One region of the Pseudomonas sp. LBUM1655 genome, then DNA from elsewhere that is predicted to be linked to it. Evidence: predicted binding sites of a transcription regulator. Region 1 holds the regulator's gene; each other region holds the start of a gene.
What was found. Region 1 encodes sigma-54, which starts transcription at its own class of promoters, with help from an activator protein. Its sites were predicted from a motif close to ANTGGCATNNANNTTGCTNT; they were not measured.
Positions count from the first base shown of each region.

Region 2: the regulator sigma-54 is predicted to act here: its motif matches at 1,919-1,938, upstream of flgB (flagellar basal body rod protein FlgB).
Region 3: the regulator sigma-54 is predicted to act here: its motif matches at 1,827-1,846, upstream of ACA074_RS23735 (pilin).
Region 4: the regulator sigma-54 is predicted to act here: its motif matches at 1,829-1,848, upstream of ACA074_RS08870 (circularly permuted type 2 ATP-grasp protein).

Region 1 covers NZ_CP166801.1:1,025,802-1,029,251, reverse strand. Annotated here, with positions in the region: gene lptC (LPS export ABC transporter periplasmic protein LptC) at 1-139, shown strand, start outside; gene lptA (lipopolysaccharide transport periplasmic protein LptA) at 126-671, shown strand; gene lptB (LPS export ABC transporter ATP-binding protein) at 671-1,396, shown strand; gene ACA074_RS04425 (RNA polymerase factor sigma-54) at 1,584-3,077, shown strand; gene hpf (ribosome hibernation-promoting factor, HPF/YfiA family) at 3,151-3,450, shown strand, end outside.
Region 2 covers NZ_CP166801.1:4,577,960-4,581,409, forward strand. Annotated here, with positions in the region: gene flgE (flagellar hook protein FlgE) at 1-255, opposite strand, end outside; gene flgD (flagellar hook assembly protein FlgD) at 286-1,005, opposite strand; gene flgC (flagellar basal body rod protein FlgC) at 1,021-1,464, opposite strand; gene flgB (flagellar basal body rod protein FlgB) at 1,468-1,878, opposite strand; gene cheR (protein-glutamate O-methyltransferase CheR) at 2,211-3,038, opposite strand; gene ACA074_RS20475 (chemotaxis protein CheV) at 3,085-3,450, opposite strand, start outside.
Region 3 covers NZ_CP166801.1:5,300,098-5,303,547, forward strand. Annotated here, with positions in the region: gene ACA074_RS23720 (DUF748 domain-containing protein) at 1-176, shown strand, start outside; gene ACA074_RS23725 (DUF2845 domain-containing protein) at 176-472, shown strand; gene ACA074_RS23730 (BON domain-containing protein) at 696-1,052, opposite strand; gene ACA074_RS23735 (pilin) at 1,349-1,780, opposite strand; gene pilB (type IV-A pilus assembly ATPase PilB) at 2,007-3,450, shown strand, end outside.
Region 4 covers NZ_CP166801.1:1,964,732-1,968,181, reverse strand. Annotated here, with positions in the region: gene ACA074_RS08875 (alpha-E domain-containing protein) at 1-374, opposite strand, end outside; gene ACA074_RS08870 (circularly permuted type 2 ATP-grasp protein) at 387-1,796, opposite strand; gene ACA074_RS08865 (ribonuclease E inhibitor RraB) at 2,275-2,622, opposite strand; gene ACA074_RS08860 (hypothetical protein) at 2,835-3,068, opposite strand; gene speE (polyamine aminopropyltransferase) at 3,199-3,450, opposite strand, start outside.

The sequences.
Region 1 (3,450 bases):
GGAATATGCGCAGACCGCGCAACCCGTTAGAATCGACGGCGCTGGCGGTGTATCGACTGGCGTAGGAATGAAAGCGTATCTGAAGGAAAGCAGGATACACCTGCAATCGAACGTAAGAGGACAGTATGAGGCTCGTTAAAACCCTCCCTATTTTGCTCAGTCTGGGCGCAGCACTGGGAAGCGTGAGCGCCTGGGCTCTGCCGAACGATCAAGAGCAGCCAATCCGCATTCAGGCCGACGATGCCCAGCTGGACGACAAGAATGGCGTTGCCACTTATAAAGGCGACGTGATCATCACCCAGGGTTCGATGAAGGTTACCGGCAACACCGTAACCATCACCCGTACCCCGACCGGTGACATCGACGTGGTGACCTCGGTGGGCAACCTGGCCTACTTCGAGCAACTGCAAACCGCTGGCGATACCAAACCTGTTCAGGGCTGGGGCGTGACGATCCAGTACCACGCTGCGCAAAATCGCGTCGTGCTGATCGATAAAGCCAAGGTTGTCGACAAGGACAACAACACCACCCAGGGCGAGAAAATCGTCTACGACACCGTGAAGAAACTGGCCAGCGCCGGCCGCGCTACCGGCAGCAAAGTCACCGAAGCGCGTCCGCGCATCGACATGGTGATCCAGCCGAAGAAGAAAACCGAAGAGAAAACCCAGTAATGGCAACTCTGAAAGCTCAGCACCTGGCCAAGGCCTATAAAAGCCGCCAGGTCGTGCGTGACGTCAGCCTGTCGATCGACAGCGGCCAGATTGTCGGCCTCCTCGGCCCCAACGGTGCCGGCAAGACCACTTGCTTCTACATGATCGTCGGCTTGGTACAGGCCGATCAGGGCCGTGTGCTGATCGATGATCTGGACGTCAGCCACCAGCCGATGCACGGTCGCGCCAAGGCGGGTATCGGCTATCTGCCGCAAGAAGCGTCGATCTTCCGCAAACTGTCGGTGGCCGACAACATCATGGCCATCCTCGAGACCCGTCAGGAACTCGACAAGGCCGGCCGTCGCAAGGAGCTGGAAAGCCTGCTGCAGGAATTCCACATCAGCCACATTCGCGACAACCTCGGCATGAGCCTGTCCGGTGGTGAACGCCGACGGGTGGAAATCGCCCGCGCCCTGGCGACAGCACCGAAATTCATCCTGCTCGACGAACCGTTCGCCGGTGTCGACCCGATCTCGGTCGGCGACATCAAGCAGATCATCCATCATCTCAAGGCCAAGGGCATCGGTGTTCTGATCACCGACCACAACGTCCGTGAGACGCTGGACATCTGCGAAACCGCCTATATCGTCAACGACGGTCAGTTGATTGCCGAAGGCGATGCAGAAACCATCCTGGCCAACGATCTGGTCAAGGAAGTGTATCTGGGCCATGAATTCCGCCTGTAAGCCTGTTAGTGCCGAGTGAGCCGCCCGGGCGCTGTATCGATTCAAGCAGAATTTAATACGCTTTAATTGTTACAGCGCTCTAGGCAAACACTTCAGTTTCAGGCATATAATTTGCTTAAGTTTGGCGCTCCGGCGCCCTGTAGTGGATGGCGCATAGCGCCGGCGAATAAGGTGTTAAGCCCCTGCCATGAAACCATCGCTAGTCTTGAGAATGGGCCAGCAGCTGACGATGACACCGCAGCTGCAACAGGCTATCCGCCTGCTCCAATTGTCGACCCTGGATCTGCAACAGGAAATCCAGGAGGCCCTGGAATCCAATCCGATGCTCGAACGCCAGGAAGAAGGCGACGACTTCGACAACTCCGATCCTCTGGCCGACAACGCTGAACAGAAGCCCAACACCGAGATCCAGGAACCCTCCTATCAGGAAACCGCCCCGACGGTGGATAACCTAGAGGAAGGCGACTGGAGCGAACGCATCCCCAACGAGCTTCCGGTCGATACGGCCTGGGAAGACGTCTACCAGACTAGCGCCAGCAGCCTGCCCAGCAGCGACGATGACGAGTGGGACTTCACCACCCGTACCTCCGCCGGCGAAAGCCTGCAAAGCCACCTTCTGTGGCAACTTAACCTCGCGCCGATGTCCGACACCGATCGACTGATCGCCGTCACCCTGATCGATTGCATCAACAATCAGGGCTATCTGGACGAAACCCTCGAAGAGATCCTCGAAGCGTTCGATCCGGAACTGGACATCGAGCTGGACGAAATCGAAGCCGTTCTGCACCGCATCCAGCAATTCGAGCCTGCCGGCATCGGCGCCCGCAATCTTGGCGAATGCCTGCTGCTGCAACTGCGCCAGTTGCCGGCCAAGACGCCTTGGCTGGCCGAAGCGAAACGTCTGGTCACCGATTATATCGACCTGCTGGGCAGCCGCGATTACAGCCAGTTGATGCGGCGCATGAAGCTCAAGGAAGACGAGTTGCGTCAGGTCATCGAGCTGGTGCAGAGCCTCAACCCGCGCCCGGGCTCGCAGATCGAATCGACTGAAGCCGAGTACGTCGTACCGGACGTCATCGTGCGCAAGGACAACGAGCGCTGGCTGGTCGAGCTGAATCAGGAGTCGGTGCCTCGCCTACGGGTCAACGCCCAGTACGCCGGCTTCGTGCGACGCGCCGATACCAGCGCCGACAACACCTTCATGCGCAATCAGTTGCAGGAAGCGCGCTGGTTCATCAAGAGCCTGCAAAGCCGCAACGAAACCCTGATGAAAGTTGCCACCCAGATCGTTGAGCATCAGCGCGGGTTTCTGGAATACGGCGATGAAGCCATGAAGCCGCTGGTCCTGCATGACATCGCTGAAGCGGTCGGCATGCACGAGTCGACGATTTCCCGGGTGACCACGCAAAAATTCATGCATACACCGCGCGGTATCTATGAATTGAAATACTTTTTTTCCAGCCACGTCAGCACCTCCGAAGGCGGTGAATGCTCGTCCACGGCGATCCGCGCGATCATCAAAAAACTGGTTGCCGCGGAAAATCAGAAAAAGCCGTTGAGTGACAGCAAGATCGCTGGTTTACTGGAGGCACAAGGCATTCAGGTGGCTCGCCGCACCGTCGCCAAGTACCGCGAGTCCCTAGGGATCGCGCCTTCGAGCGAACGCAAGCGGTTGATGTAAGCCACGTTACAGCGTTCCAGTGGCAGGCTTTTCGGCCTGCCGCTTTATGCACTGGCAACGAAGGAGAAGCTGTATGCAAGTCAACATCAGTGGACACCAACTGGAAGTGACCGAACCTCTGCGCACCTACATCAACGAGAAACTCGAACGATTGGAGCGCCATTTCGACAAGATTACCAACGTGCAAGTCACGATGTGTGTCGAAAAGCTGAAGCAGAAAATCGAAGCCACCTTGCATATTCCCGGCAGTGAAGTGGTCGCCAACGCGGAACATACCGATATGTACGCCGCGATCGACGCCCTGACCGACAAGCTGGATAAACAACTCAAAAAGCATAAGGAAAAGACCCAGAGCCTGCTCCAGGGCGCGACC
Region 2 (3,450 bases), 2.7 Mb from region 1:
CTGGATACCCATGTCCAGCACGTTGCCGGTGTTGCTCACATCACCTTGGCCGAACTGCTGGGAAACGTTGGCCAGACGCACGCCGTTACCGACGGTTTTGCTACCGGTACCCAGGCGAGTGGCCGAGTACACGTCTTCGAATTCTGCACGGGACGATTTGAAACCGGTGGTCGCAACGTTGGCGATGTTGTTGCCGGTCACGTCCAGTTGCTTGTTGGCAGCATAGAGACCGCTAAGGCCGATATTGAAAGACATATTCCACTCCTTTGTGCCGGTTAGTCGGCTCTATATACCAATGGTTTGTACTTTGGACAGCGCAACGCTGCCCAGGCCCGCCAGGTTCAGCATCAACTCACCGCCGGTCTGGCTGATGGTCACGCTGTTGACGGTCGCTGGCAGGTAAGTCACCAGCGAAGTGGCCTTGCCGTCGTAAGTGGCGCTGGCGGTGAACGTGTAAGTGCCCGCCTTCGCGACCGCACCGGAAGCGTCCTTGCCGTCCCAGATGAAGCTGGCGTTGCCGGCTTTCTGGGTGCCCATGTCGATGGTGCGCACGACTTTGCCATCGGCATCTTTGATCGAGAGCGAAACTGCGCCAGAGGCCGGAACCACGACGGTGCCATTGAGGCTTTTGCTGGTGTCGACTACAGCCTTGTCGGTCTGCGCGATGACCGAACGGCCAACCAGCGACGACGCCTGCAATGCTTGCGAGGAGTTGTAGTTGCCGGCAATGCCGGTGACGGTGTCGTTCAGCGTGGTGATGCCTTCCAGGCTGCTGAACTGCGCCAACTGAGCGACGAACTCGCTGTTGTCCTGCGGATCGAGCGGGTTCTGGTTCTTCAGTTGGGTGACCAGCAGTTGCAGGAAGGCATCTTTGCCCAAAGCCTGCTTGCCGGTGGCGCTGTTGGTGGCCGCAGCCAGACCATCAGTGGTCGTCCCGGTCTTGACCGAAGAATTGGCCAGAACGTCTTTGATGCTTACGCCGCTGGTGGAATCGGAAACACTCATGGCAGTCGCCCCTTATTACTGACCGAGGGTCAGTACCTTCTGCATCATGGTTTTGGCGGTGTTCATCATTTCGGCGTTGGTCTGGAAGGAACGGCTCGCGGAAATCATGTCAGCCATTTCTTCCACCACGTTGACGTTCGGGTAGTAGACGTAGCCTTTGCCGTCAGCGGCCGGATGGTTCGGCTCGTAACGCGCTTCGAGGTTGCTCTGGTCTTCGACCACACCGAGTACCTGCACGCCTTGACCGGCCGCATCCTGGCTCTGGAACAGCGAGTTGCTGCCGCTGTTCTGGCCACCCTGGAACATGGTGGCGAACACCGGGTGACGGGCGCGGTAGGTCTGGTCGATGCTCGAAGAGACGGTTTCGGCGTTGGCGATGTTCGAAGCCACGGTGTTCAGACGCGTGGTTTGTGCGCTCATGCCGCTACCGGCAATGTTGAAAACGCTGGACAGGGACATGGATTACTCTCCGCGCAGGGCTGATACCAGCCCTTTGAATTTGCTGTTGAGCAGCGTGAAGCTGGCCTGGAAGCCGACGGCGTTTTCCGCGTAATTCGACTGTTCCAGTTGTGCATCCACGGTGTTCTGGTCGATCGACGGTTGCATCGGCGTGCGATACATCAGCGACTCGTCGCCGTTGCCCAGTCCTTCAGCCTCGATGTGACGGCTGTTGGTCATGTTCAGGGCAAACGTGCCACCGCTCTTGGTTTTCTCGGTCTGTGCTTCGAGCACTTTGGAGAATTCCAGATCCCGCGCCTTGTAGTTCGGGGTATCGGCGTTGGCGATGTTGTTGGCCAGGACTTCGGCACGCTGGGCGCGGAAGCCCAGGGCTTTTTCGTGAATGCCGAGCGCTTTATCGAAGCTGATGCTCATGTCGGGAACCTTCGGGTGACCGGTTTTTCGTAACTGAGCTTTAGCAAGCGGCGTGCCAATGCGAGAAGTCCCCATAAACCGGGGCTTTGCCGGGCATCGGCAAAGCGGCAATGCCAGAAAAGCGGCAACCGGTTTCCGCCAGATGCCGCTTTTCTGCCGCTCTCAGCCCTGCCCTTGCCCTGTAGGAGCTGCCGAAGGCTGCGATCTTTTGATCTTCAAAAACAAAATCAAAAGATCGCAGCCTTCGGCAGCTCCTACATGAAGCAGAATCATCGGGCATAAAAAAACGGGAGGCTTTGAGGGCCTCCCGTTTTTTTGTGTTGCCGATGCAATCATTTCGCCTGGTAAATGATCCCCGGGCTGCACTGGACCATCTGGTAATGATCCGGCAAACCGTTCAGCGCTTCGGAAGCGCCAAGGAACAGATAACCGCCCGGCTTCAACGTGCTGTGAATGCGCAACAGGATGTCTTTCTTCACCTCGGCGGAGAAGTAGATCAGCACGTTGCGGCAGAACACGATGTCGAACTTGCCCAGCGCGGCATAGCTGTCGAGCAAGTTGAACGAGCGAAACTCCACCCGGTTCTTGATCGGCGCCTTGATCACCCAGCGCCCCGGCCCTTTCGGGTCGAAGTAACGCTGCAAACGATCGGCAGACAAACCGCGCCCGATCGCCAGGCTGTCGTACTCGCCGGTCTTGCAATTGTTCAGCATGAGGCCGGACAAGTCCGTGGCAACAATCTGCACGCCCATCTTCAACTGGCCGAGGTTGGTCCGCTCGAACTCGTCGATCGACATCGACAGCGAGTACGGTTCCTGCCCCGACGAGCAAGCCGCCGACCAGATCCGCAGACGCTGGTTGGGGCTGGCCTTGATGGCCTCGGGCAGCACCTTGTTCTTCAAGACTTCAAACGGATAGGTGTCACGAAACCACAGGGTTTCGTTGGTCGTCATGGCATCGACCACCTGCTCGCGCAAACCGCTGCGCGGCTGGGTCTGGATGCGCTGGACCAGCTCACCCAGTGACTTGATGCCTTGCTGCTCCATCAGTTTGTTGAGACGGCTCGAGACCAGGTACTGCTTGTTTTCACCGAGCAAAATGCCACAGGCTTTTTCCAGGAAGACCCGGAACTGTTCGAAATCCAAATTACCCGTAGACAATGATGCCGCCTCTTAAATCGTGTTGACCGCCAGGGACAAAAGGCCCCTAGCTGATATCTGCTGCTTTGATCCGGTCGACTACCCGGGATGCCAGGTCATCAGGACGGAATTTGGCCAAAAAGTCATCGGCACCGACTTTCTTGACCATCGCCTGATTGAATACCCCGGACAACGAAGTATGCAGGATGATATGAAGCTTTTGCATGCGCGCGTCGCCGCGGATTTCCGCCGTCAGGGTGTACCCGTCCATCTCCGGCATCTCGATGTCGGAGATCATCATCAGGAACTCTTCTTCCGGCTTCTTGCCCTCGTCGACCAGCTTGCGCAGGTAATCCAGCGCCTGCTTGCCGTCGTTCAACGCCACCACTTCGACGCCGATCGTCTGCAGGCAACGCGTGACCTGCTTGCGCGC
Region 3 (3,450 bases), 2.0 Mb from region 1:
GCGGCAGCGATGTATTGCTGCGCCAGTTGGGCCAGGATCGCGCCAGCAGCATCAAGGATTATCTGGTGGATAAAGGTCAACTGGCTGACGAGCGCGTGTACTTCATCGACACCAATCTGGGCGAGGCTGAAAGCGATGGTCGGGTGGTGACGCAAATGCATCTGGATGCCGAGTGATGAAGCGCAAATGGCTGGCAGTGATGACACTGACACTCGTTGTTGGCCAAGCCTCGGCGTCGGATACGTTGCGTTGCGGCAGCCAACTGATCAGCCTTGACGACCGCGCAAGCGAAGTACTGCAAAAGTGCGGAGAGCCGGTCAGTCGCGATGCGCTGGGTTACAAGCGTAGCGCCAATCGCCGCGAAGAGTTTCAGGTCGAGGAATGGACCTACGGCCCGAGCAACGGCATGTATCAATACCTGCGCTTTGAAGGCAATCGTCTGCGCCAGATCAACAGCAAACGCGGCAACTGAAAATCAAAAGATCGCAGCGTTCGGCAGCTCCTGCAGGAAACCAATGAGCTGCCGAAGGCTGCGATCTTTTTGCTTTGTGAAATAAAACAGGCCCCGACACAAAGTGCCGGGGCCTGTAATGGTCACTTCCGTGTGACCGTTCGCATGAACTCTAAAGTTGCGGCAGACGTATTGCTCGGCCCGTCTGTCGCGCCTTCTCCCGGTCCAGGCGAGAAGTCATGCCTTACTCGGCTTTCAGGCCAGCAGCAGATACGTCTTTAACGCCCTTGATATTCTTGGCGATGTTCACTGCGGTTGTTTTCTGAGCCGCAGTTACCGGAGTGGTCGACGACAGAGATACAACACCTTGGTTGGTCTCAACTTTGATATCGGTGCCTGGAATGCCTTTTTCGGTAACCAGGTCAGTTTTGACTTTGGTGGTGATCCAGGTATCGGAAGTGTCTTGCTTCATCTCGGTGACTTCACCGGCGGCCAGAGTCATTGGAGCCTGGGTAGCCTGGGTGGATTGAGCGAATGCACCGGAAGCCATGGTCAGGGTCAGCGCGGTAGCAGCAGCGGCAGTGATAGCGAACTTCTTCATACGAGTAACTCCTGTTTTTCTGGAAAGTCTGCTGGATGTCTTGTCAGCAGGGTTACTGGAGATATTGCGAACGCTGTGCCAACTTTTCCAACAAGCTAAAAACCATATAAATCAAAGACTTATGAATATCTCAAATTTTCGGTTTCATGCAATTTGCATGACTCGCGCGATATTCACATGCAAGTTGCGGCTTTCCGAAAAGTTCCTAAGGTGCTGAAATTATTAGAGCTTTTGTGAAGTGCTGCGCAATGAAAAATGCCCCGCGTGGCGGGGCATTCATCAGACATGGCCTGACATTACGTACCGCTGGCAGTGCAGCCTTTTGGCGAGTAGTCCGGAGCCACTGTGGTACCACAGCTCCAAACGCCTGCGCCCGTGCCGGAGGAACGAGTCAGCGTGATAGTTTTGCCCAACACTGGCGCTGGAGCATTGGCGATCGTACAAACAATGGTTCCCGCACCGTCAGCGGCCGTACCTGAAGCCGTCAATGCACAATTTGAAGTGGTAGTGACCGCATCACCCTTCACGATTGCAAGCGTAGGGTTTGTCCCTTGATTGATGGTGTCCTCAAACGGCACTTTCAGTGCGCTGATTTCAGCCAGCCCCGCCGTCACCTTCGACCGCGCCTGATATTTCGAATACTGCGGCAGGGCGATAGTCGCCAGAATCCCGATGATTGCCACAACGATCAGCAGCTCGATCAGAGTAAAGCCTTGTTGTTTTTTCATAGACACGCTCCATGCATGAGTCGAATTCTCATGATCTGAGAAGGACTGAGCATAGCCCATGCCAAGCGCCTCAACGCCCTGCGCACTAGGCGGTTACCACGCTCGACGCAGCTTCCTACAACCTGTAACCGCACTATCTGACACTTTTTGTCACCTGCACCGGCCATGTTTGGCGCTGTCACTTGACTAGGCTATAAGTCATGAACTGCAAGCGTGCGGAATCCCCATGAATGACATCGCTCTGAGCGGTCTGGCCAAGCAATTGGTGCAGGCCGAACTGCTTACGGAAAAAAGCGCCCAGCAGGCCTGGCAACAGGCCCAGCGCAATCGACAGTCACTGGTCAGCTATCTGGTGCAGAACAAACTGGTGAAGAGCTGGCAGGTGGCCGAGATCGCCTCGGAGCACTTCGGCATGGCGTTCCTCGACCTCAATTGTCTGGACAAGGAAACCCAGCCCAAAGGCCTGGTCAGTGAAAAACTGGTACGCCAGCATCACGCCCTGCCCTTGTGGCGACGCGGTAACAAACTGTTCGTGGGGATTTCCGACCCGAGCAATCATCAAGCGATCAACGACATTCAGTTCAGCACCGGACTAAGCACCGAAGCCATTCTGGTAGAAGACGACAAGCTTACCGATGCCATCGAAAAATTCTTCGACACCCATGCCAGCGGTCTCGAAGACATGGCCGATGTCGATCTCGATGGCATCGATGTAGAAGCCATCGATGACAACAAACAGGACGCCATCGGTGGACTCGATGCCGACGATGCGCCGGTGGTGCGTTTCGTTCACAAGATGCTGCTGGACGCGATCAAGAGCGGCTCCTCCGACCTGCATTTCGAGCCTTACGAAAAGAACTACCGCGTGCGAGTACGCACCGACGGCATTTTGCGCGAGGTAGCCAAACCGCCCATCCAACTGGCCGGGCGAATTGCCGCACGCCTGAAAGTCATGGCCAGCCTCGACATCTCGGAACGGCGCAAACCGCAGGACGGGCGGATCAAGATGCGCCTGTCGAAGAGCAAGTCGATCGACTTCCGGGTCAACACCCTGCCGACCCTGTGGGGCGAAAAAGTGGTGATCCGGATTCTCGACCCGTCCAGCGCGCAGATGGGCATCGATGCGCTCGGCTACGAGCCAGCGCAGAAAGATCTGTACATGGCCGCACTCAAGCAGCCACAAGGCATGATTCTGGTCACCGGCCCCACCGGCTCGGGTAAAACCGTGTCGCTGTATACCGGGCTGAATATTCTCAACACCGTCGACATCAACATCTCCACCGCCGAAGACCCGGTGGAGATCAACATGGAAGGCATCAACCAGGTCAACGTCAATCCCAAACAAGGACTGGATTTCGCCCAGGCCCTGCGCTCGTTCCTGCGGCAGGACCCGGACGTGATCATGGTCGGCGAGATCCGTGACCTGGAAACCGCCGAGATTGCGATCAAGGCTGCGCAGACCGGTCACTTGGTGCTCTCGACCCTGCACACCAACAGCGCGGCGGAAACCCTCACCCGCCTGCACAACATGGGTATTCCCGGCTTTAACATCGCCACTTCGGTCAGCCTGATCATCGCCCAGCGGCTGGCGCGCAAGTTGTGCAGCCATTGCAAGAAAGCCATCGAGATCCCCCGCGAAACCCTGATCAAGGAAGGCTTCCCCGAGGAAC
Region 4 (3,450 bases), 940 kb from region 1:
TGTTCGGCGATCCCGCGAATTTCCAGCCACGTTGCGTTGATGTTTTCCCACATGTCGGCGGTGATGCGCCCGCGCACCGCGTGCGCGCTGGCCCGCGCCGCGCCGAGGCAGCTATAGATGCTCGCCGGATTGGCGGCATCGAGGGCGAAGAAATGCAGCAGGCGTTCGGCATGCAAAGCACCGTGACGCTCGAGGTAATCATCCAGGGTGCCGGTAATCAGCAGCGGCATGGCCAGTTCGTGCAAACCGTCACCGCGACCGTCTTGCGGCATCAGCGACAGCGAATAACTGATGTCGAGCATCCGCGCGAGGTTTTCCGCCCGCTCCAGGTAACGCGACATCCAATACAGATCCGAGGCAGTTCTACTTAACATGGCAAGCTTCCTTCAATCCTCGACCACCCAGGTGTCCTTGGTTCCGCCACCCTGGGAAGAATTCACCACCAGGGAGCCTTCGCGCAGGGCGACACGGGTCAAACCACCGGGCACAACCCGGGTTTCGCGACCGGACAAGACAAATGGCCGCAAGTCGATATGGCGCGGCGCAATGCCGTTTTCGACAAAGGTCGGGCAGGTCGACAGCGACAGCGTCGGTTGCGCGATGTAAGCGTGGGGCTTGGCCTTGATGCGCTCGCGGAAGGAATCGATTTCCGCGGTTGTCGCAGCAGGCCCCACCAGCATCCCGTAACCACCGGAACCCTGGGTTTCCTTGACCACCAGATCCGGAAGATTGGCCAGCACATGGGAAAGTTCAGACGGATTACGACACTGCCAGGTCGGTACGTTCTTAAGAATCGGTTCTTCATCGAGGTAGAAACGGATCATGTCGGTGACAAACGGATACACCGATTTGTCATCCGCCACGCCCGTGCCGATGGCGTTGGCCAGCACCACATTGCCGGAGCGATAGGACGACAGCAGGCCCGGTACGCCAAGCATCGAATCCGGATTGAACGCCAGCGGATCGAGGAACGCGTCGTCGAGGCGGCGGTAGATCACGTCCACCGCTTTCGGGCCATCGGTGGTGCGCATGAAGACCTTGTCATCGCGCACAAACAGATCCGCACCTTCCACCAGTTCGACGCCCATTTCTCGAGCCAGAAAGGCGTGCTCGAAAAACGCACTGTTGAAGCGTCCCGGCGTCAGTACCACCACGCTCGGATCGTCAATCGGGCTTGAGCTTTTCAGCGTGTCGAGCAGCAGGTTCGGATAATGATCGATAGGCGCGATACGCTGGGCGGAAAACAACTCCGGGAACAGACGCATCATCATCTTGCGGTCTTCAAGCATGTAGCTCACGCCGCTCGGTGTGCGCAGGTTGTCTTCAAGCACGTAATAGGTGCCGTCGCCGTCGCGCACCAGATCGACGCCGGAGATATGCGAATAGATATCGCGGTGCAGATCCAGCCCTTGCATCGCCAACTGATACTGCTCGTTGGCCAGCACCTGTTCGGCGGGAATAATCCCGGCCTTGATGATGCGCTGCTCGTGATAGAGGTCGGCGAGGAACATGTTCAACGCCTTGACCCGCTGGATGCAGCCGCGCTCGACAATCCGCCACTCACTGGCGGGAATGCTGCGCGGAATGGTGTCGAACGGAATCAGGCGCTCTGTGCCCTGCTCGTCCCCGTAGAGCGTGAACGTGATGCCGGCACGATGGAACAGCAGATCGGCCTCGCGGCGCCGCTGGGCCAACAGCTCGTCAGGCGTGTCAGCCAACCACCGGGCAAACTCCCGGTAATGCGGGCGGACCTGGCCGCCGGCATCGTACATCTCATCAAAATAGGTGCGGATCATGCCGTACTCCTTGTCACCCGGACATCCAGACCATCGCAAGGCCCGTGCCATCGGCATAAACGCTTTGATTTCAATCGGTTGGATAATCACGCCACAGGCGCCGCACCATTCCTGTGCGACAAATGCCCCAACCTGATTGCCCCCGCCTCATTGCGACGCAGTGCTGTCGCCTATCACCAGCATAGTCAGAGTTGATTTCACTGCTCGCGGCTGGCTGCGGATAATCCGCGCATCCGCTGAAAAAACTTCCCCCGATGAAGCCTTCAGCCCAATCGATCCGGACTGCCTTTGCGGCCCTCAAAGCCTTAACCCTGACCGGTTTCCTCTCCTTATCGGTCTTCCCTTTTAGCCACCCTCTCCGGTGGCTTTTTTTTGCCTCGGATTCTTGTTTCAGGGTTTTGCCACGGGAATTCAAGCAAGCCAAAAACGACAACGGCCAACCCGAAGGTCAGCCGTTGCTTGCGTTGATTACCAGAGATCAGTTCAAACGGTAGCGGTTACGCACCTCCTGCTTGACGCCCCAGCCTTCGATGATGCCACCCAAGGGCTCGACCACCGCCGAAAAGCCCTGCTCGAAATCGCCGATATCGTCATAGGTCGCGTACATCACTTTGCTCAATTCCAGAGACCACGCGCCGTCGTCGCGCGCGCTGACCTGGGCATTGATGGATTCACCGCGAAACTTGCCTGCCGCCCTGCGCGCCCGCTCCTCGTCCGGGAAAATGGCGTAAAACTCGATGGGATGGAATCGGGAAAAATCGAAACCGCCTTCTTTCATGCGGCGCAGTACATTGCTGCTGATGTCTTCTTGATAGGCTGTGCTCATGAATCGTCCCCCTCGGATAGATGGATAGACTTTCCGTATTCCCGCCCCGGGCCTTACTGGCCAAAGTACTACGGCAACGTGGTTGCGCGCGGGAAACAAGCATGTAGCTGACAAGACCAGACCTTAGCGATCCGTTCGCTGATCTCGCTTGCAGAGTAGCCCCAAGATAGAGCTGCTGCCAAGGCCTGGTGCTTCAAGTGACAAGAAGAATTTCAGATGGGAGTGATACTGCGGATTTCGATGCTGTTCTGGGTTTTCAGGCTTTTGACGCCTGCATCGGCAGTGCGCCCTTCCAGATCGTTCAGATCCAGTTCGGCGGCGACAGGCAGGAGCCGTTCCTTGATCAGTCGAGCAGCTTCATCGTCGCTTGGGCATTCCGCACGCTCGAAGACCTCATCGACAATTTCACCATGATCGTCCACGAAAGTGACTTTCCACTTTTGCATCGGTGCCTCCTCGATCAAACCCGCAAATGGGCTTACACCTATCTCGACTTTTGGCCGGATTGATCGTTCAAAAGGATTGCTGCGAGCGAACATGAAAAAAGTTACATCCGCTGTAGGAGTTGCGTGATTTTCAGTCGTTGCCTGGCTTGTTGATCGCCTGCAGTACGTACTGCGGCAGCGCAAACGCACCGATGTGAATTTCCGGGTTGTAGTAGCGAGTGACAATGCCGCTGCCGATGAAACGCTGTCGCAGGGTTTCACGGCTCAACTTGCGGTAGGCCGGGTTGGTCGAACCCCAAGCGAACGTCATCGAGCCGCCGATATAGGTCGGAACAGCGGCCTGATAGAAATGCCAGTCCGGAAACAGGCTGCGCAGGCGGCC